DNA from 2 places in the Dokdonella sp. genome. Region 2 is predicted to be linked to the other one. Evidence: predicted binding sites of a transcription regulator. Region 2 holds the regulator's gene; the other holds the start of a gene.
The links. Region 2 encodes sigma-54, which starts transcription at its own class of promoters, with help from an activator protein. Its sites were predicted from a motif close to TGGCACGNGCNTTGC; they were not measured.
Positions count from the first base shown of each region.

Region 1: a site for sigma-54 is predicted at 9,509-9,523, ahead of glnA (type I glutamate--ammonia ligase). Genes of this name have one in related genera too.

Region 1 is NZ_JAHCAS010000001.1:565,949-576,528, forward strand. It holds gene KF907_RS02420 (complex I NDUFA9 subunit family protein) at 1-16, shown strand, start outside; gene KF907_RS02425 (multifunctional CCA addition/repair protein) at 47-1,270, shown strand; gene KF907_RS02430 (amidohydrolase) at 1,981-3,294, opposite strand; gene zapE (cell division protein ZapE) at 3,569-4,660, opposite strand; gene KF907_RS02440 (alpha/beta hydrolase) at 4,657-5,349, opposite strand; gene KF907_RS02445 (acyl carrier protein phosphodiesterase) at 5,507-6,100, shown strand; gene KF907_RS02450 (ammonium transporter) at 6,233-7,627, opposite strand; gene KF907_RS02455 (P-II family nitrogen regulator) at 7,647-7,985, opposite strand; gene glnA (type I glutamate--ammonia ligase) at 8,065-9,474, opposite strand; gene KF907_RS02465 (c-type cytochrome) at 9,773-10,303, opposite strand; tRNA gene KF907_RS02470 (tRNA-Arg) at 10,489-10,565, shown strand; gene KF907_RS02475 (recombinase family protein) at 10,536-10,580, opposite strand, start outside.
Region 2 is NZ_JAHCAS010000002.1:387,665-398,244, reverse strand. It holds gene KF907_RS12625 (KpsF/GutQ family sugar-phosphate isomerase) at 1-932, shown strand, start outside; gene kdsC (3-deoxy-manno-octulosonate-8-phosphatase KdsC) at 1,038-1,586, shown strand; gene lptC (LPS export ABC transporter periplasmic protein LptC) at 1,608-2,186, shown strand; gene lptA (lipopolysaccharide transport periplasmic protein LptA) at 2,146-2,721, shown strand; gene lptB (LPS export ABC transporter ATP-binding protein) at 2,721-3,440, shown strand; gene KF907_RS12600 (RNA polymerase factor sigma-54) at 3,744-5,177, shown strand; gene hpf (ribosome hibernation-promoting factor, HPF/YfiA family) at 5,317-5,637, shown strand; gene KF907_RS12590 (PTS sugar transporter subunit IIA) at 5,764-6,243, shown strand; gene hprK (HPr(Ser) kinase/phosphatase) at 6,231-7,181, shown strand; gene rapZ (RNase adapter RapZ) at 7,186-8,070, shown strand; gene KF907_RS12575 (PTS sugar transporter subunit IIA) at 8,153-8,545, shown strand; gene KF907_RS12570 (HPr family phosphocarrier protein) at 8,538-8,807, shown strand; gene KF907_RS12565 (NAD+ synthase) at 8,908-10,539, opposite strand; gene KF907_RS12560 (agmatine deiminase family protein) at 10,579-10,580, opposite strand, start outside.

The sequences.
Region 1 (10,580 bases), on a different contig from region 2:
AACGCATCGCGGCTGAGCGGCCGCGGCGCTCTGGCACAATCAGGCGATGAAGACCTATCTCGTCGGCGGCGCGGTGCGCGATCGCCTGCTTGGCCGCACCGTCAACGACCGCGATTTCGTCGTCGTCGGCAGCACGCCCGAGGCCATGCTCGCGGCCGGCTACCGTCCGGTCGGCAAGGATTTTCCAGTGTTCCTGCACCCGCAAACGCAGGATGAGTACGCGCTCGCGCGCACCGAACGCAAGAGCGGGCGCGGCTACCATGGTTTCAGTGTCGTCGCCGATCCGTCGGTGACGCTCGAGGACGACCTCGCCCGGCGCGACCTGACCATCAATGCGATGGCCGAGGATGCCGACGGCCAGTTGGTCGACCCCTGGGGTGGTGCGCGCGACCTTGCCGACCGCGTGCTGCGTCATGTCTCGCCGGCCTTCGTCGAAGACCCGGTGCGCGTGCTGCGCGTGGCGCGATTCCTCGCCCGCTACGCACCGCTAGGCTTCACCATCGCCGACGAGACGCTCGCGCTGATGCGCACGATAGTCGACGACGGTGAAGTCGACCACCTGGTGCCCGAGCGCGTCTGGGCGGAGACGCGCAAGGCGCTCGCCGAGCCGCAACCCTCGGCCTTCCTGCAGGCCCTGCGCGCCTGCGGTGCGTTGCGCGTGCTGTTTCCCGAAGTCGATGCACTGTACGGCGTGCCGCAGCGCGCCGAGTTCCATCCCGAGGTCGATACCGGCGTACACGTCGAGATGGTTCTCGACATGGCCGCGCGCCTGGCGCCAGGCGACGACCTGGTCGGCTGGTGCGCGCTCGTGCACGACCTCGGCAAGGCGCTGACGCCGAAGGTCGAGTTGCCGAGGCACGTCATGCACGAGGAGCGCGGCGTCGCTGCGGTGCGGGCGATCTCGCAGCGCCTGCGCGTGCCGGCCGAGCACGCCACACTGGCCGAACTGTGCTGCCGCCTGCATCTGCTCGCGCACCGTGCCGCCGAACTGAGGCCATCGACCATGCTCGAACTGTTCGAGAAGCTCGACGCCTTCCGCAAACCGCAGCGGGTCGAACAGTTCCTGCTCGTCTGCGAAGCCGACAAGCGCGGCCGCCTCGGCCTGTCCGAATCGGACTATCCGTCCGGTCCGCTGCTGCGCGACGCCTTTGCCGCCGCCTGCACGATCAAGGCCGCACCGTTCGTCAGCGCCGGCCTCGAGGGTCCGGCCATCGCCGTGGCGATGCGCAAGGAGCGCGTCAAGGCGATTGCCGCCATTCCGCGCGGGTAGAAAACGGCTGTAGGAAACGGCTTCAGCCGTGATGCCTTGTCTGTACAACCTCACAAAAAGCATCACGGCTAAAGCCGTTTCCTACGGGTCGACGCAAGATTGCGGCAACGCGTTCCGCGCACAATCGCTTTACCGCGACGCCGGCACATACCCGAGAAAATCCAACCCCGCCTGCAGCATCGCCAGCGTGCCCGTGCGCAACGCACCTTCGTCGACGAAGAAGCGCGGCGAATGGTTGCTCGGCGCGGTATCGGGATCCTGGCCCTCTGGCGTGGCACCGAAGAAGAAATAGACGCTCGGCGCACCGGCGCCGATGGCGAGGTGCGGGAAGTCCTCGGAGGCAGTCCAGCGCTTTGCTTCGATGACCTTGTCCTTGCCGATCGCGTTCTCGATGCTGGCGCGGCCGCCTCGGCCTGTCCGAATCGGACTATCCGTCCGGTCCGCTGCTGCGCGACGCCTTTGCCGCCGCCTGCACGATCAAGGCCGCACCGTTCGTCAGCGCCGGCCTCGAGGGTCCGGCCATCGCCGTGGCGATGCGCAAGGAGCGCGTCAAGGCGATTGCCGCCATTGCGCGCGGGTAGAAAACGGCTGTAGGAAACGGCTTCAGCCGTGATGCCTTGTCTGTACAACCTCACAAAAAGCATCACGGCTAAAGCCGTTTCCTACGGGTCGACGCAAGATTGCGGCAACGCGTTCCGCGCACAATCGCTTTACCGCGACGCCGGCACATACCCGAGAAAATCCAACCCCGCCTGCAGCATCGCCAGCGTGCCCGTGCGCAACGCACCTTCGTCGACGAAGAAGCGCGGCGAATGGTTGCTCGGCGCGGTATCGGGATCCTGGCCCTCTGGCGTGGCACCGAAGAAGAAATAGACGCTCGGCGCACCGGCGCCGATGGCGAGGTGCGGGAAGTCCTCGGAGGCAGTCCAGCGCTTTGCTTCGATGACCTTGTCCTTGCCGATCGCGTTCTCGATGCTGGCGCGCACGCGCGCGGTCAGGGCCGGATCGTTGTAGTTGACCGGGTTGCTGCCGGGTACGACCGGGATCTCGGCTTCGATCGTCGCCCCGTGCGCGGCGGCGACGTGTTCGGCGACGTTGCGCAGATCGGCCAGGGCCTGCTCGCGCATCGCGCTGTCGAAGGTGCGCACGGTGCCGTGCAGTTCGGCGCTGTCGGGCACGATGTTGAAGCGCTGGCCGCCGTTGAAGATGCCGAAAGTGACGACGGCCGGTTCCTTGTTGATGTCGAGGCGGCGGCTGACGATGGCCTGCGCCGAGGTGACGATTTCGGCGCCGGCGACGATCGGATCGATGCCACGCCACGGCGTCGCGCCGTGGCTCTGGCGACCCCGGATGGTCAGGCGGAAGGTATCCGAGCTGGCCATCATGCCGCCGGCACGCAGGGCGACCGTACCGACCGGATAGGCGCTGGTCACGTGCATGCCGAGCACGGCGTCCGGCTTGAAATCCTTGAACACGCCTTGCTCGACCATCAGCGGCGCGCCGCCGGTCTCGCCGGGCGGCGAGCCTTCCTCGGCGGGCTGGAAGATCAGCATGACCGAGCCGGGCAGGTCCTTGCGGATCGCGGCAAGCGCGCTGGCGACACCGAGCGTGGTCGCGGTATGCACATCGTGGCCGCAAGCGTGCATGACGCCGACCGTCTTGCCGAGGTATTCGCCTTTCGCCTTCGAGGCGAACGGCAGGTCGACTTCCTCGGTGACCGGCAAGCCGTCCATGTCGGCGCGGATCGCGAGCTTCGGGCCGGGCTTGCCGCCTTCGAGGATGCCGACCACGCCGGTATGCGCGATGCCGGTGCGTACCGCGTAGCCGAGCTTCTTCAACTCGGCGGCGACGATGCTCGCGGTGCGCGTCTCGCGGTTGCTCAATTCAGGGTGCTGGTGGAAGTCGCGGCGCAGTTCGGTGATGCGCGCGAGGCGCGCATCGACAAGGGTGGATGCCTCATCGGCCGCCATCGCCGCGGCAGCGGCCAACATGGCGACCAGCGCGGCGGCGGATTTCATTGACATGCGCGTCTCCCGTGGGCGTGGTGAACGCAGTCAAGCGCATGCGCGTGCGCGACGCAAGGCGACCACGCCAGCCGCATATGACTGCGCGGGATCTATCCCAGTGCGAACCCCCGGTTCGAAGCCGGCGCGAGGCGCGCGCCGCAGTCGGTTCCACGGAGCGATTGCGGCGACGTCGTCGCCACACTGGTGACCGAACCGGGTTGCCGGCCGCGCTCAGGCTTAAGCGTTGTTCGCGGCCCGCCTCATCCGCGGAAGGCGCGCCGCCGATGCCGACTCAAGCGAGATGTTCGCGGGCCATGTATTCCTCGCTCTGCATCTCGATCAGGCGTGACTCGGTTCGCGCGAACACCGCGCGCAGGCGGCGGCCGTCATAGAGCTCGATGATCGGCACGGCGGCCGACAGCACGAGGTTGACGCCGCGGTCGTACAGCTCGTCGACCAGTTCGACGAAACGCTGCGCGGCGTCTTCGGTCTGCGGAGTGAACTCGGGCACGCCCGAGACGAGGATCGTGTGGTAGCTGCGCGCAAGTTCGATGTAGTCTGCGACACCACGCGGACCATCGCAGAGCGCGGCGAAGTCGAACCAGATCACGCCGTCGGCTTCACGGCGCACATCGATCGGGCGCTCGTTGAGCGTCATCGTGAAGCACTCGCGCTCGGCACCGCGCGCGACACGATGGAAGGTCGCCAGCATCGCACGCTCCGCACGCATGTCGGGCGGCACGTGGTAGACCGGCGCCTGACGCAGCGCGCGCAGCCGCCAGTCGGTCGCCGAAACCAGTTCGACGACTTCGCAGTGCCGCTCGATCAAGGCGATCGCCGGCAGGAAGCGCTCGCGCTGCAGGCCGTCCCGGTAGAGGTTCGGCGGCGCCGTGTTCGAGGTGGTGACAAGGACCACGCCATCGGCGAACAAGGCCCTCAGCAGGTTGCCGAGGATCATCGCGTCACCGATGTCGAGCACGAAGAATTCGTCGAGGCAGAGCACGCGCGACTCGGCGGCGATGCGCGCGGCGACCGCGACCAGCGGATCGCTGTGGCCACTGAGCGTGCGCAGTTCGGCGTGAATGCCCCGCATGAAGCGATGGAAGTGCACGCGGCGCTTGTTCGGCGTCGGCAACGACTCGAAGAACAGGTCCATCAGGAAGGTCTTGCCGCGACCGACGCTGCCCCACAGATACAAGCCGCGCGGCGACGGCGAACGCTGGCCACGCAGACGCTGCCACAGGCTCGGCGGCGTCAACGCAGCCAGTTCGGCGTGGATGCGGTCGAGTGCGACCAGCACCGGCGCCTGTGCCGAATCGGCCTGCCACTCACCCGCGGCGACACCGCGCGCATAGCGCGCGCCCGGACTTTCGTGGCGGTTCATGCGGGCGCGCGCGGCGGCGGCAGGTGTGCGCGCATGGCGTTCTTGATCGCCCCGCGCAGATCCATCAGGCGGCGATGGAAGAAATGCGAGGTCTCCGGCATGCGCACCAGCTGCGGCGGATGCGGCAGCGTCGCGACCCAGGCAAACACCGCGGACGGATCGACAATTTCGTCCTCTTCGCCCTGCACGACCAGCCATGGGCAATCAGGCAGCTCGATCGTGTCGAAATCCCAGCGCCCGACCGGCGGTGCGACCGAGATCAAGGCCGCCGCACCGAGGCGCTTCGCCGCGGCGAGCGCGACATAGCTGCCAAACGAGAAACCGGCCAACCACAGCGCATCGCCTGGGCTGGCGCGGCGCGCCCACTCGACCACCGCAACGAGATCGTCGACTTCACCACGCCCTTCGTCGTGCACGCCCTCGGAATGACCGACACCACGGAAATTGAAACGCACGCAGGCGAGACCGAGCTCACCGAGCGCACGCTCGACGATGGTCACGACCTTGTTGTGCATGGTGCCGCCATGCAGCGGATGCGGATGGCAGATCACGGCCACGCCGCGCACCGGCGTACAGTCGGCATCGGCAGGCGTCGCCACGACTTCGAGTGCACCGACCGGACCGGGCAGCAGGAAGGCGGTGTGTTCGATGGGAAAAGTGGGTGGTGGGGTGGTGGGGACGGGCGGCATGGCGCTGATGATACGGCGGAGAAAGGGGCGAGGGCTCGACAATCGAACATCATCGCGCGAGGGAACGTTGTACGGCGATCTTTTGTAGCACCATTGCGAGCTCGTTCCAGCCTGCGCGTATCGAGCCCTCGCCCCTGGCCCCTGCCCAGTCCCTCCGATGAACCACCTCGCCCACGCCCTCCTCTCCGGACCCGATCCCGAACTCATGCTCGGCGGGCTGATGGGCGACTTCGTGCATGGCCGCGTCGATCCGGCCCTGCCCGACGGACTGCGCCGCGGCATTGCCCTGCATCGCGCGATCGACAGCCATACCGACGCACACCCGACGCTTGTCGCATTGCGGGAGCGTTTCGAGCCACCGTTCCGGCGCTACGCCGGCATCGTCATCGACATCTGGTTCGACCACCTGCTCGCCCGCGGGTTCGCCCACTGGAGCAACGAGCCGCTGGCGGCGTACTCGCGGCGCATCCACGACGTGATCGACGCCGCGCCGGTACCACTGCCGGAGCGCATGCGCGCGTTCGTGCGCTACATGCGCGCACACGGCCTGCCGGCTGCCTACACCGACCGCATGCTCGTCGCGCGCGTGTTCGCCGGTGTCAGCTCGCGCCTGCGCCACGCGAACCCGCTGGACCGGGTGATGCCCGAAGTCGAGCGGCTCGAGGATGCGCTCGAAGAATCCTTCCTCGCGTTTTTCCCGCAACTCGTCGAGTTCGCCGAAACCTGGCGCGCGCAAACTCTTCCGCCGTAGGAACGCACCCTGTACTCGATCCTCGCACCATCACCGAAAGGCAATCGCGCACAGGGTGGGCTCCTGCGATGATGGGGGATGCACGCAGGCGGCCCCTGAACACCCCGACTCCGCGCACGCGCTCGCCAGGCTTCAACTCTCGTAGGCGGACTCGCCGTGGCTGGCGATGTCGAGTCCCTCGCGCTCCTCGTCCTCGCCGACCCGCAGTCCGCCGACGACCCGCTTGACGATGAACAGGGCGATGACCGTCACTACCGCGCACCAGAGGATGGTGAACAGCACGCTTACGACCTGCACCGCGACCTGCCCGCCGATCGAGTAACCCGCCTCCTTGACGCCACCGAGCGACGGCGCGGCGAACACGCCGGTCAGGATCGCGCCGACGATGCCGCCGATGCCGTGCACGCCGAATACGTCGAGGCTGTCGTCTGCTCCGAGCCGGCGCTTGAGGCCGGTGACGCCCCAGACGCAGACCGCCCCGGCGACGAAACCGATGGCGATGCCGCCGAGCGGGCCGACGAACCCGGCTGCCGGCGTGATGCCGACCAGGCCCGCGATGGCGCCGGAGGCCGCGCCCAGTGCGGACGGCTTGCCCTTGGTGAAGGCCTCGACCAGCGACCAGCCGACCACCGCCGCGGCAGTCGCCACCAGGGTATTGATGAAGGCCAATGAAGCCAGCGCATCCGCCGCCAGCGCCGAACCGGCGTTGAAGCCGAACCAGCCGACCCACAACAAGGCCGCGCCGATCACGGTAAACGGCACGCTGTGCGGTTTGATCGCTTCCCTGCCGTAGCCCAGGCGCCTGCCGAGGAACGCGGCGCCGATCAGGCCGGCAACGCCGGCATTGATGTGCACCACAGTACCGCCGGCGAAATCGAGCGCACCTTCCGCGCCGGCGAGTTCAATCCCGGCAAGGTAGCCGCCACCCCAGACGATGTGCGCCATAGGCAGGTAGGCGAACGTGAACCACAGGATCGAGAACAGCATGACCGCGCCGAACCTCATGCGTTCGGCGAACGAGCCGACGATGAGCGCGGTGGTGATGCCGGCGAAAGTCGACTGGAAGGCGACGAACAGGAACTCCGGCAGTCCGTTCGTGACCGAGTCCGCACCGATGCCCCGCAGGAACGCCTTTTCGACGAACGAACCGAAGAACGGATTGCCCGCGGTGAACACCGCACTGTAGCCATAGGCAACCCACAGGATCACGGCCACGCAGAACACCAGCAGCACCTGCATGAACACGGACAGCACGTTCTTGGCACGCACCATGCCACCGTAGAACATCGCCAGACCCGGCACGACCATCAGCAGCACCAGGAAGGTCGAGGTCATCATCCAGGCCACGTTGCCGCTGTCGGGAAGCGCGGCCGCGACCGCCTCCGCCGCAAGTGCAGCCGGCGGCGCTTCGAGTGCGGCATCCTGGGCCGCGACGCGGCCCGCCGCGCCCATCATCAGCAGGCCGGACGCGATGATGGACGACGCATGAAAGCGCTGTTCGCAGCGCGACGACATCGACTCGTTCATGGCTGCTCCCGGCATCGCGTCAGAGGGCCTCCGCACCGATCTCGCCGGTGCGGATGCGGATGACCTGTTCGACCGGCGACACGAAGATCTTGCCGTCGCCGGTCTTGCCGGTGGCGGCGACAGCGAGGATCGCCTCGATCACGGCTTCGACACGCTCGTCGGTGACGACGGTTTCGATCCGCACCTTGGGCAGGAAATCGACGACGTACTCGGCGCCACGGTAGAGCTCGGTATGCCCCTTCTGGCGACCGAAGCCCTTGACCTCGGTAACGGTGATGCCGGACACGCCAACCTGCGACAGCGCTTCGCGGACTTCGTCGAGCTTGAACGGCCGGATGATGGCGGTGACCAGTTTCATGACGCGACCTCGATCGGGGGAGACGGAACACGGCGAACCTGTCGCCGGTGGGACGCGGGGCCATGCCGCCCCGCATGCCTCAGACGGAGTAGTACATCTGGTATTCGATCGGATGCGTCGCCGCGCGGAAGCGCGTGACTTCGCTCATCTTCAGTTCGATGTAACCGTCGATGAAGTCGTCGGAGAACACGCCGCCGGCCTTGAGGAAATCGCGGTCGCGGTCGAGCGCATCGAGGGCCTGATCGAGGCTCGAACACACCTGCGGAATGTTCTTCTCCTCCTCGGGCGGCAGGTCGTAAAGGTCCTTGTCCGACGGCGCGCCTGGATCGATCTTGTTGAGGATGCCGTCGAGGCCGGCCATCAGCAGCGCGGCGAAACCCAGGTACCCCGAGTTCATCGGATCGGGAAAGCGCACCTCGATGCGGCGCGCCTTCGGACTCGACACGAACGGAATGCGGCAGCTCGCCGAACGGTTGCGCGCCGAATAAGCCAGCATGACCGGCGCCTCGAAGCCCGGCACGAGGCGCTTGTAGCTGTTGGTCGTCGAGTTGGTGAAGGCGTTGATCGCGCGGGCATGCTTGAAGATGCCGCCGATATACCAGAGCGCGGTCTGCGAGAGGCCACCGTAGAGATCGCCGGCGAACAGGTTGACCCCGCCCTTGGCCAGCGACTGGTGCACGTGCATGCCAGAGCCGTTGTCGCCGACCAGCGGCTTGGCCATGAAGGTCGCCGTCTTGCCATTGCGGTGGGCGACGTTCTTGACCACGTACTTGAGCATGGCCAGCTCATCGGCCTTCTTCACCAGCGTGTTGAACTGCGTGCCGATCTCGCACTGGCCAGCAGTGGCGACCTCGTGGTGGTGCACTTCGACGACCTGGCCGAGCTCGGTGAGCACATTGCACATCTCGGCGCGCAGGTCCTGCAGCGAGTCCACCGGCGGCACCGGGAAGTAACCGCCCTTGATGCCCGGCCGGTGGCCACTGTTGCCTTCGGCGTAGCGATTCCTCGACGACCATGCGGCTTCCTCGGACTCGACCTCGAAGAACACGCGGCCCATGTCGTTCTGCCAGCGCACCGAATCGAAGATGAAGAACTCGGGCTCCGGGCCGAAAAACGCCGTGTCGGCGATGCCGGTGGACTTGAGATACGCCTCGGCGCGCTTGGCCAACGAGCGCGGATCACGCGAGTAGGCCTGCATCGTGTGCGGTTCGAGCACGTCGCAGTTGAGGATCAGGGTCGCATCGGCAAGAAACGGATCGACCACGGCAGTGCCCGGATCCGGCAACAGGACCATGTCGGACTCGTTGATGCCCTTCCAGCCGGCGATCGACGAACCGTCGAACATCTTGCCGTCCTCGAAAGTCGACTCGCTGATCGTCGACGCCGGAAAGGTCACGTGCTGGTGCGCACCGCGCAGGTCGGCGAAGCGCAGGTCGACGTACTTGATGTTCTGGTCCTTGATCAGCTTCAGGACGTTTTCGGCGGACATGGAAACCTCGGCAGATGGATGTGCCGAGGAATCAGCAACAGCCGTGCCAGATTTGCTGCTGCGCGGAAACTCTTTTGATTCAGATGGTTATGTTTGATTCTTGCGCGCGAAGGCGGCGCAGTCGCACCATATTGGTGCATTTGCGTGCGGCATTGCACAAGAATGCATCAGAGAATGCGGCGCAATGGGAGCGGGACGCCATGCGCGATTCCTCCCGACACGATTCCTTTCCGCATCGCCGGGACCAAAAAAAAAGCCGCCCGGTGGGCGGCGTTCTCATATGCGATGTGGGCGAGAACTACTTCACCTGGGCGATCATCCACTCGACCGTGGCCTTGACCTGCTCATCGTTGAGCGAGGCGTTGCCGCCGCGCGCCGGCATCATGCCGAGGCTGCCGGTGAAGCCTTCGCTTGCGTGCTGGACGAGGGTGTCGAGGCCGAGCGCGATGCGCTGGTTCCAGTGAGCCGTATCGGTCAGCTTGGGTGCACCACCGGCGCCACTGCCGTGGCAGGCGCTGCACAGGTTGGTGTAGATCACCGAACCATCGGTCGTGCCCCCGTAGGCGACCTGCGAAGCCGCGGCCTTGCGCGCGGCTTCCTCGGCCGCAGCAATCGCCGCGCGACCGGTTTCACCGGCATGCACGCCACCGACCGGGGCGAGACGGCGCTCGACCACGCTCGCCTGGCTCGTCGCAACCGGCTTCTTCGTACCGTTGTAGACACAAGTCGACAGTGCGATCAGGCCCAGCGCGACGAGCACCAGCCCGGTGATGACCTGGGCGAAATGCTTGAGGAAGACCGCATCGGTCTGCGGAACGGGATTGCTCACGGAGGGCCACCTCTTGATACGTCCGCCCCTGTTGGCGGGCACGGATTGACGCGCAAGTATAGCCAGCGCCCCACGGACGCGGAAGGGCGCGGCGTTGGTCGTGGTCGGGCCGGCGCGCTATGATCCGCGCCGCGTCGCGGCCGGGCTTCGCCCCGTCCCGCCCGCATCATGCAGCGGCATCTCATGCGCCCGTAGCTCAGCTGGATAGAGTACCGCCCTCCGAAGGCGGGGGTCACAGGTTCGAATCCTGTCGGGCGCGCCATTTCAGTACAGAACT
Region 2 (10,580 bases):
ACACCGAGGCCCGCGCCATCTCGATCCTGCGCGAACGTGTCAATGCCGGCTTTCTGCAAGCCTGCCAGCTCATGTTCGACTGCCCCGGCCGCGTGGTCGTCATCGGTATCGGCAAATCGGGCCACATCGCGCGCAAGATTGCCGCGACCCTGGCCTCGACCGGAACGCCGGCGTTCTTCGTGCATCCGGCCGAAGCCAGCCACGGCGACCTCGGCATGATCACCCACAAGGACGTCGTGCTGAGCTTGAGCAATTCCGGCGAGACCGATGAACTGCTGACCATCCTGCCCCTGATCAAGCGCCAGGGCGTGCCGCTGATCTCGATGACCGGCAACGAGAACTCCTCGCTGGCCCGCCTCGCCGACGTGCACCTCGACGTTTCGGTGCCGGCCGAGGCCTGCCCGCTCGGCCTCGCCCCGACCGCAAGCACGACCGCCGCGCTGGTCATGGGCGATGCGCTGGCGATCGCCCTGCTCGAGGCGCGCGGTTTCACCTCCGAGGACTTCGCGCGCTCGCACCCGGCCGGTTCGCTGGGTCGCCGCCTGCTCGTGCACATCAGCGACATCATGCACACGGGCAATCAGGTGCCGCGCATCGGTGCCGACACCTCGCTGACCACGGCCCTGGTCGAGATGACCCGCAAGGGCCTCGGCATGACCGCAGTCACCGACGACGACGGCCGCCTGCTCGGTGTGTTCACCGACGGCGACCTGCGCCGCGCGATCGACGACAACGACGTCGACCTGCGCAACACGCCGGTGCGCCAGCTCATGTCCTCCAGCCCGAAGACGATCACCGCCGACAAGCTCGCTGCCGAAGCCGCACGCGTCATGGAAGAGTTCAAGATCCACGCCCTGCTCGTCGTCGACGCCGACAACCGCGTGGTCGGCGCGCTCAACATCCACGACTTGCTGCGGGCCAGAGTGGTTTGAGAAGCAGGGAATCGGGAATGGTCAAGCGCGGGCTTGCAGCGTTCGAACTGAGCCATTCCCTGTTCCCGGCTCCCAACCATTCTCCATTCCCCATTTCCCATTCCCATGCTCTTTGCTGACCTCCCCGCCGACATCCGCGAACGCGCCGCGCGCGTGCGGCTGGCCGTGTTCGACGTCGATGGCGTGCTGACCGACGGGCGCCTGTGGTATGCCGAGGACGGGCGCGAGCTGAAGGCCTTCCACGTGCACGACGGGCTCGGCCTCAAGCGCCTGCGCGCGAACGGCATCGAGGTCGCGATCATCACCGCGCGCATCAGCCACCTGGTCGCACAGCGTACCGCCGAACTCGGCATCGCCCACGTCTACCACGGCCAGGACGACAAGCGCGCCTGCTTCGCGCAACTGGTCGAGGCGCTCGGCATCGACGCGGCCGAGTGCGCCTATACCGGCGACGACCTGCCCGACCTCGGTGTCATGCGTGAGGTCGGCCTCGCCATCGCCGTGGCCAACGCCCATCCCTGGGTACGCGAACGCGCGCACTGGCGCACGCGCCTGGGCGGCGGCAAGGGCGCCGTGCGCGAGGTCTGCGACCTGATCCTCTGCGCGCAGGGCCATGGCGAAGCGGAACTGGCCCATCATCTCGGCACCGGCTGAACGTCTGCGCGCGTGCCCAGCATGGTCGACCGCCGCACCCTTGCCATCATCGCCGTGCTCGCCATGCTCGCGCTGGCGACCCAGATCCTCGTCTGGCTGACGCGCCCACGGCCCGAGGAACCAGCCTTCATCGGCCCGCCACGCTCGGGCTACACGCTGGCCGATTTCACCATGCACGCGCTCGACGAGAACGGTCGCCTCAGCTTCAGCGTCTCCGGCCCACGCCTCGTGCGGCGCGGCGAGGACGGTTCGATCTTCGTGTCGAGCCCGGACTACATCATGGTCGACAGCCAGGATCATCCATGGACCGGCACTTCGGCCTCCGCCTGGGTCAACCGCGACGGCTCGCTGATGCAGCTCGAAGGCGAGGTCGTCATGCGCCGCACGCCAGCCGATGGCGTCGCGCCGGCGACGATCCACACCAGCGAACTGACCCTGCGACCGAAGCAACACACACTGGAGACCGCCGCCGCCACGCGCATCGAACAGCCGGGCTCTATACTGCGCGGCACCGGCATGCGCGGTGACCTCAATGCAAAAGTCCTGGAACTCCTGTCCGATGTGCACAACACCTTCGAGCCGCGCGCGCGCAAGCGCTGAGTCGCTCCTCCGGCGCGCGCTTCCCGCCGCCATCCTGGCGCTGGCGATCGCCGGCCCGGCGCAGGCGCTCCGCAGCGATCGCGAGAAGGATCTCGAGGTCTACGCCGCCTACAACAAGACCATGCTCGGCGGCGACGGCCGCGCGAGCCACACCCTGCTGACCGGCAACGTGCGCATGGTGCAGGGCTCACTCAAGGCCAGCGGTGACGAAGCGCGCCTATACGACGGCGAAGGCAACGCGCGGCGCATGGTACTGACCGGCAAGCCGGCCCATCTCGAACAACTGCTCGACGGCGACGGCGGCAAGGTCACCGCGCGCGCCGCCGAGATCGACTACAACGACGGCAGCGGCATCGCCGTGCTGAGCGGCGATGTCGTCGTCATCCAGGAAGGCAAGTCCGAATTCCGCGGGCCGCGCATGACCTACAACACCAACAGCGGCGCGATGGAAGGCGGCAGCCAGTCGCCCGGAAGCGAAGTGCGCATGATCTTCAAGCCGAAGAAGCCCGCAGCGGCGAAGGCCGACTCACCCTGATGCTCGCCGCAACGGGTCTGCGCAAGAGCTATGGTGGACGCACCGTCGTCCGTGACTTCGGTTTCTCGGTCGCCGAAGGCGAAGTCGTCGGCCTGCTCGGCCCGAATGGCGCCGGCAAGACGACCTGCTTCTACATGGTGGTCGGCCTGGTCGCCGCCGACGACGGTACGATCAGCCTCGACGACCGCGACATCACCGAACGGCCGATGCACGAGCGCGCCCGCCTCGGCGTCGGCTACCTGCCGCAGGAAGCCTCGGTGTTCCGCCGCCTCAGCGTCGCCGACAACGTCATGGCGATCCTCGAGCTGCGCAAGGACCTCGACGAGCGGGGACGCAAGGCCGAACTCGACAAACTGCTCGACGAACTGCAGATCACCCACATCGCCGGCAGCAAGGGCATCAGCCTTTCCGGCGGCGAACGCCGCCGCGTCGAGATCACGCGCGCACTGGCGGCAAAGCCGCGCTTCCTGCTGCTCGACGAACCCTTCGCCGGCATCGACCCGATCTCGGTCGTCGACATCCAACGCATCGTGCGCCAGCTCAAGGCTCGCGGCATCGGCATCCTCATCACCGACCACAACGTGCGCGAGACGCTCGGCATCTGCGACCGCGCCTGCATCATGAACGCCGGCAGCGTGCTGACCCAGGGCTCACCGGCCGAGGTGCTGGCCAACGAGCAGGTGCGGGATGTCTACCTTGGGCGCGAATTCCGGATGTAACCGCACATCCGCAGCCCTCCATGCCCTCAAGAGTTGGAGCGTCCACGTTTCCCGGGGCGGTTCGGAGGCGCGTTCGGAGCACGGCCGGCCCAAAAGCGAACGGCGCGAGCGTCAGTGGGGACTCCTTTGCAGGAGCCGGGCTCGGCATTGCGCCCGCCTCCCGGCCGCAAGGCGATGTGGCCCACGCCTGCGGCCAGGGGGTCGATCCGGAAGCCTGAACCGACCTGCGGACAGCGTCAAGACCTGCCTGCAACCGTTTTTAGGCGCTAGGATTGCCACGTGATCCCGGCAAGATCCAGGAGCATGAAACCCGCGCTTCAACTCCGCGTCCAGTCGCAGCTGGCACTGACCCCGCAGCTGCAGCAGGCCATCCGCCTGCTGCAGCTGTCGAGCATGGAGCTGGAGCTCGAGCTGAATCTCGCGCTGGAGTCGAACCCCTTGCTCGACCTGGACGAAGCCGGTGGCGAGGCGGATGAGCCGGTCGAACTGCTGGCGCCCGACGAGATCCCGCTGGCCTCGTCCATCGATGCGCCCAGTGAAGCCGCGGATGCCACCCCGGACTTCGACGATGCACCGCTCGATCTCGGCCTGGACCGCGCCGACTACCGCACCGCCACGGACGAGGACGGTTTCGAGCCGCAGGACGCCGCAGCCGAGGACCTGCGCGACCACCTGCTGTGGCAACTCAACCTGACCCCGCTGTCGCCGGCCGACCGCGCCATCGGCGCAGCGATCATCGAGGCCATCAGCGACGACGGCTACCTCTCCGAAACGAATGAGGCACTCGTGCAGAGCCTGGCCGGCCTGCACGCGGTGACGCCGGACCAGGTCGAAGCGATGCGCCACCGCATCCAGTGCTTCGACCCGCTCGGCGTCGCTTCGCGCACGCTCACCGAATGCCTCGGCGTGCAGCTCGATGCGCTCGATGCGCAGACGCCTGGCCTCGCCCATGCGCGCAGCATCGTCGCCGAGCACCTCGAAACACTGGCGCGCAACGACCGCACGCGCCTCGGCCAGAAGCTGCACGCCACGCCGGACGAACTCGAGGTCGCCATCGACTTGGTCCGCTCGCTCGCGCCGAAACCAGGCGCCGGCTACTCGAACACGCAGACCGAGTTCGTCGCCCCGGATGCCTACGCGCACAAGGTCAACGGGCGCTGGCAGGTCTCGCTGTCGCCGAACAGCCAGCCGCGCCTGACCATCAACGAACACTACGCGAGCCTGATCGCGCGCGCCCGCCGCGACGACGCCAACTACCTGCGCGGCCAGCTGCAGGAAGCGCGCTGGCTGATCAAGAGCCTGAAGACGCGCGCGGACACGATGCTCAAGGTCGCCCAGGCGATCGTGCGCGCGCAGTCGGCCTTCCTGGAGTTCGGCGCCGAGGCGATGCGCCCGCTCGTGCTGCGCGACGTCGCCGAGGAAATCGGCATGCATGAATCGACCATCTCGCGCGTGACCACGCGCAAGTACCTGCACACGCCACGCGGCACCTTCGAGTTCAAGTACTTCTTCTCAAGCGGCGTGTCGACCGTCGACGGCGGGGCCGCCTCGGCCACGGCGATCCAGGCCATGATCCGCAAGCTCATCGATGACGAAAAGGCCACGCGCCCGCTGTCGGACCAGGCTCTCGCCGTCGAACTCAACCGCCGCGGCATCAGCGTCGCGCGGCGCACCGTCGCCAAATACAGGGAGGCCCTCAACATACCGTCGTCGAACGACCGTTGCCGGCTCGGCTGAACGCGGGCCGCGACGGCCCGGGAACACGCGCCGCGCGCAATGGTCGCAGGATCGAGGGTCGCCCTTGAACGCGGCCCGTCGAATACCCATCCGGATTTCAGGGCCGGCATTCTTCCGGCCCACCTACGAGGAGGCTGTCATGCAGGTCACCATCCAGGGTCACCATCTCGAAATCACCGAGGCGATGCGCGAGCACGCCAATTCCAAGTTCGAGCGGTTGACCCGACACTTCGACCACCTCCACGATCTCACGATTTTCATGAGCATCGAGAAGCTGCTGCACAAGGCCGAAGCGACCGTCCACGTCTCCGGCAAGCAGTTGCACGCCGATGCCGTCGCCACCGACATGTACGCGGCGATCGACGCGCTGGCCGACAAGCTCACCGCGCAGGTGCGCAAGCACAAGGAAAAGCTCACCAACCACCACAACGACGAGGTGCGCGCCTCACGCTATCAGTAGCGCCCCATCCGGCCCGCCGCCACGCGCGATCGAGGCGGCGGGCCGTCGTGCCGCCAGTACAGGCGCGGACAAGTCCGCGCCGCGAGTGCATACTCCCGCCGGTCCCAAGCCGCCGCCGACCTTCGCATGCCGTTTCTCGACCTGCTGCCGCCGCCGCGCATCCGCACGGATCTCGTGGTCACCGGCAAGCCAGCACTGATCGAGTCGCTGGCCGACCTGCTCGCCGTCACCGGCGACGAGCGCCCGGCCATTCGCGAGTCCCTGCTTGCCCGCGAACAACTCGGCTCGACCGGGCTCGGTCGCGGCGTGGCCATTCCACATGGGCGCGTCGCGGCCCTTGATCAACCACGTGCAGCCTTTATCCGGCTCGCCAGCCCCCTCGATTTCGAAGCCATCGACGGTCACCCGGTCGACCTCGTAGCCGCGCTGGTCGTACCGACCCACTACACCGATGGCCATTTGCACTTGCTCGCCGAACTCGCCGAGATGTTCTCCAACAGCGAGCTGACCACACGTCTGCGCACGGCTCCCGACGCCCCCGCCCTGCGCGATGAACTGGCAGAATTCAAGCGCCGCCAAGCCGAGATCGAGCCATGGACCGACTGAGTGCCCGCCAGCTCTTCGATGCTGTCGGCGAGCGCATGCAACTGCGCTGGGTCGCCGGCATGCGCGGCGAATCGAGGGCGATCGAACCCGGCGACAACCTGTCGCGGCGACCATCGCAGATCGGCTACCTCAACATCATCTACCCGAACAAGGTACAGATCATCGGCACAGAGGAGCTGAACTACCTCGACAGCCTCGATCCGCGCCAACGCTGGGAGACCATCGAGAAGATCATCGCCTACCGGCCGATCGCCCTGCTCATCACCAAGGACCAGAAGATCCCTGGCGACCTGCGCGAGGCCGCGGAGGAATCGCAGACTCCGCTCTGGGCAAGCCCGAAGCGTGGCCACGAACTCCTGACCTACCTGCAGTATCACCTCGCGCGCGGCCTCGCCCGCCAGATCACCCTGCACGGCGTGTTGATGGAGGTGAACTCGATCGGTGTGCTGATCACCGGCGAGAGTGGCACCGGCAAGAGCGAGCTCGCCCTGGAGCTGATCACACGCGGGCACCGCCTGGTCGCCGACGACGCGCCCGAGTTCACCCTGATCGCACCCGATGTCGTCGACGGCACCTGTCCGGAAATGTTGCGCGACCTGCTCGAGGTGCGCGGCCTCGGCGTGCTCAACGTGCGCGAGATGTTCGGCCATACCGCCGTCAAGGGCTCGAAGTACCTGCGTCTCATCGTGCACCTGCAACCGATGGGCCAGTTCGGTGCCGACGATGCGATGAAACGCCTGTACGGCGACGTCGGCTACCGCGAAGTGCTCGACGTGCAGATCCCGCAGATCGTCATTCCGGTCGCATCGGGCCGCAACATCGCCGTGCTCGTCGAGGCCGCGGTGCGCAGCCACATGCTCAAGAGCAAGGGCTTCGACCCCGCACAGACCTTCGTCGACCGCCAGGCGCACCAGCTGCGCCGCCTGCCGCCATGGTGACTCCATGACCGAAGCACGCCCCGCCCAGGGCGGTACGCGCCTGATCGTCGTCAGCGGCCTGTCGGGTTCCGGCAAGTCGGTGGCCCTGCGCACGCTCGAGGACATCGACTACTACTGCGTCGACAATCTGCCCAGTGCACTGCTGCCCGCCTTCGTACGCGCCGTATCCGAGGACACTGCCGGCCTGCACCCAAAGCTCGCGGTCGGCGTCGACGTGCGCAACCGCGCCGACGACCTCGACCGCTTGCCCGGCGTGCTCGCCGGACTGGCCGAAGTCGGCATCGACTACGAACTCGTGTTCCTTGATACACGCAACGAGGTATTGATCAAGCGCTACTCGGAAACGCGCCGCCGTCATCCGTTGTCCGGCGACGGCCTTGGCCTCGCCGACGCGATTGCGCTTGAACGCAAGCTGATGCGCCCGATTGCGGCGATCGCGGACCGTACGATCGACACCAGCGAACTCAACGTGCACCAGCTGCGCCGCCTCGTCATCGCCGAACTTGGCATGAAGGCGCATTCGCTGACCTTGCTGTTCGAATCGTTCGCTTACAAGCGCGGTGTGCCGTCCGATGCGGATTTCGTGTTCGACGCGCGCTGCCTGCCGAATCCGCACTGGAACGCGCAATTGCGCCCACTCTCCGGGCGCGATGCGCCAGTGCGCGAGTGGCTGGAAGCGCATGCCGATGTCACCCGGTATTTCGAACAGATCCGCTCCTTCCTGGAGGCGTGGCTGCCGCGTTTCCTCGGCGAAGGACGCAGCTACGTGACGATCTGCGTCGGCTGCACCGGCGGCCGTCACCGCTCGGTCCATCTGGTCGAGCGCCTCACCGAGCATTTCCGCCCGCACCATGACCAGGTCCTGAGCCATCATCGCGAACTCGAGTGAAGCAACGCTTCCCGCGCCCGCACCTTGTCGGTTAACCTGACGGGCCACGGCGCCAGCGCGGCGAGCCGTTCGGATCACCTGCATGGGCGTCGGCGTACTCCTTCTCACCCACGAAGCAATGGGCGCGGCCCTTGTCGGCGCGGCACGGCATGTGCTGGGCCGACTGTCGCTGCCCGTCGACGTCGTCGAGGTCCCGGCCAGTGCAGACCCGGACAACGCGTTGAAATGTGCCGCCGCGCAAGCCCGCGGACTCGATGGCGGCGACGGCGTGCTGGTGCTGACCGACCTGTATGGCTCGACGCCCTGCAATGTCGCCCAGCGCCTGCCCGCGCTCGGCATCACCACACACTGCGTTTCGGGTCTCAACCTGCCGATGCTGCTTCGCGTGCTCAACTACCCCGAACAATCCCTCGACGAACTCGCGCAAACCGCTGCCAGCGGCGGCCGCAGCGGAATCCACATCGACCATGCTTGAGCGCGACATCACCATCACCAACAAGCTCGGCCTGCACGCGCGCGCCTCGGCCAAGCTCGTGCAGACCCTGCACGGCTTCCAGTCGAGCGTGTTCATGGCCTACCGCGGCAAGGAGGTCAACGCCAAGAGCATCATGGGCGTGATGATGCTCGCTGCCGGCCTCGGCGCGGAATTGAAACTCCGCGCCGAAGGTGCCGATGAAGAAGCCGCCATGGCCGCACTGGTCGACCTGTTCGAGCGCAAGTTCGACGAAGGGCAGTAGCCTCGGTCACGCAGGCAGCCGTAGGAGCCCCTTCAGGGGCGATGCTCTTCAACACGCGCCAGAAAAGCATCGCCCCTGAAGGGGCTCCTACACACGCGCCTCAACGCCACCCCGAAGTGATCGGATAGCGCCGCTCGCGGCCGAAGGCACGGCGGGAAATCTTCGGCCCCGGAGCGGCCTGGTGGCGCTTCCACTCGTTGACGCGCACGAGGCGCAGCACGTGGTCGACAGTCGCCGCGTCGAACCCGGCAGCGACGATCTCGTCGCGCGACTGCTCCTGATCGACCGTGCGATACAGGATCGCGTCGAGCACGTCGTATGGCGGCAGCGAATCCTGATCAGTCTGGTTGTCACGCAATTCGGCCGACGGTGCGCGGTCGATGACCTGCTGCGGAATCACCGGCGTCGGGCCCTGCGCGTTGCGCCAGCGCGCGAGCGCGTAGACTTCGGTCTTGTAGAGATCCTTGATCGGCGCATAGCCGCCGCACATGTCGCCGTAGATCGTCGCGTAGCCGACCGCGTACTCGCTCTTGTTTCCGGTGGTCAGCAAGAGTCCGCCGAACTTGTTGGCCAGGGCCATGAGGATCGCGCCGCGACAACGTGATTGCAGATTTTCCTCGGCGATGTCGGGCAAGCGACCGGCGAACAGAGGCGCCAGCGCGTCGAGAAAGCCCGCAAACGGCGCACCGATCGGCACCGTCTCGAGGCGCACCCCCTGGGTGCGCGCCTGTTCCTCGGCGAGGTCGTTGCTGGCATCCGAGGTATAGCGCGACGGCAGGCGGACGGCGGTCACGTTGTCGGCGCCGAGCGCGTCGACGGCAACCGCCAGCACGAGCGCCGAATCGATGCCACCGGACAAGCCGATCCATGCCTTGTCGAACCCATTCTTGCGACAGTAGTCGCGCGTACCGCGCACGATGGCGCGCCAGGCCAGAGCGTCCCGGCTCTCGTCGCCATCGCCGGGCCAGTCGACCAGGCTGAAGCGACGCGTGGCCGCGTCGTAGTCGGCGAGCAGCCAGTGGTCTTCGAAGGCGCGCGCGGCCGGATGCACGAAACCGTCGCCGTCGGCGAGTACCGAGGCGCCATCGAAGACGACCGCGTCCTGCCCACCAACGACGTTCAGATAGGCCAGCGCGGCACCCGTTTCGGCGACACGCGTAGCCAGCAACTGGTCGCGCTGCGCGTGCTTGTCACGCTCGAACGGCGAGGCATTCGGCACAACGACCAGCTCGGCGCCATCACGCACGGTCGAATCGAGTGGCTCGGCGAACCATAGGTCCTCGCAGAGCACCACGCCGACCGGCACGTCCCTAACCATGAACACGCAAGCGCCACCGTCGGGATCGACGTCGAAGTAGCGGCGCTCGTCGAAAACGGCGTAGTTGGGCAGTTCGCGCTTGCGGTAGGTCGCCTCGATCACGCCGTCACGCAGCACGCTGGCGGCGTTGTAGAGGATCGAGCCCGCGCTCTGTGGCCAGCCAACCAGGGCAACGATGCCGCGCACCGCAGGCGCGATGCGTTCGAGCGCGGCTTCGCACTCGGCGAGAAAGGCCGGGCGCAGCAGCAGGTCCTCGGGCGGGTAGCCACTCAGGGCCAGCTCGGGGAAAACCACGAGGTCGGCACGGTGGACATCTCGCGCCTCGGCGATCAACGCGGCGATACGCGCCGCATTTGCGGCCACCGCACCGACCGGGAAATCGAACTGGGCGAGCGCAAGGCGCAGGGTGGACATCGTGATCGATCCGGAATGCTGTTCAGGCGGCCCGTGCCATC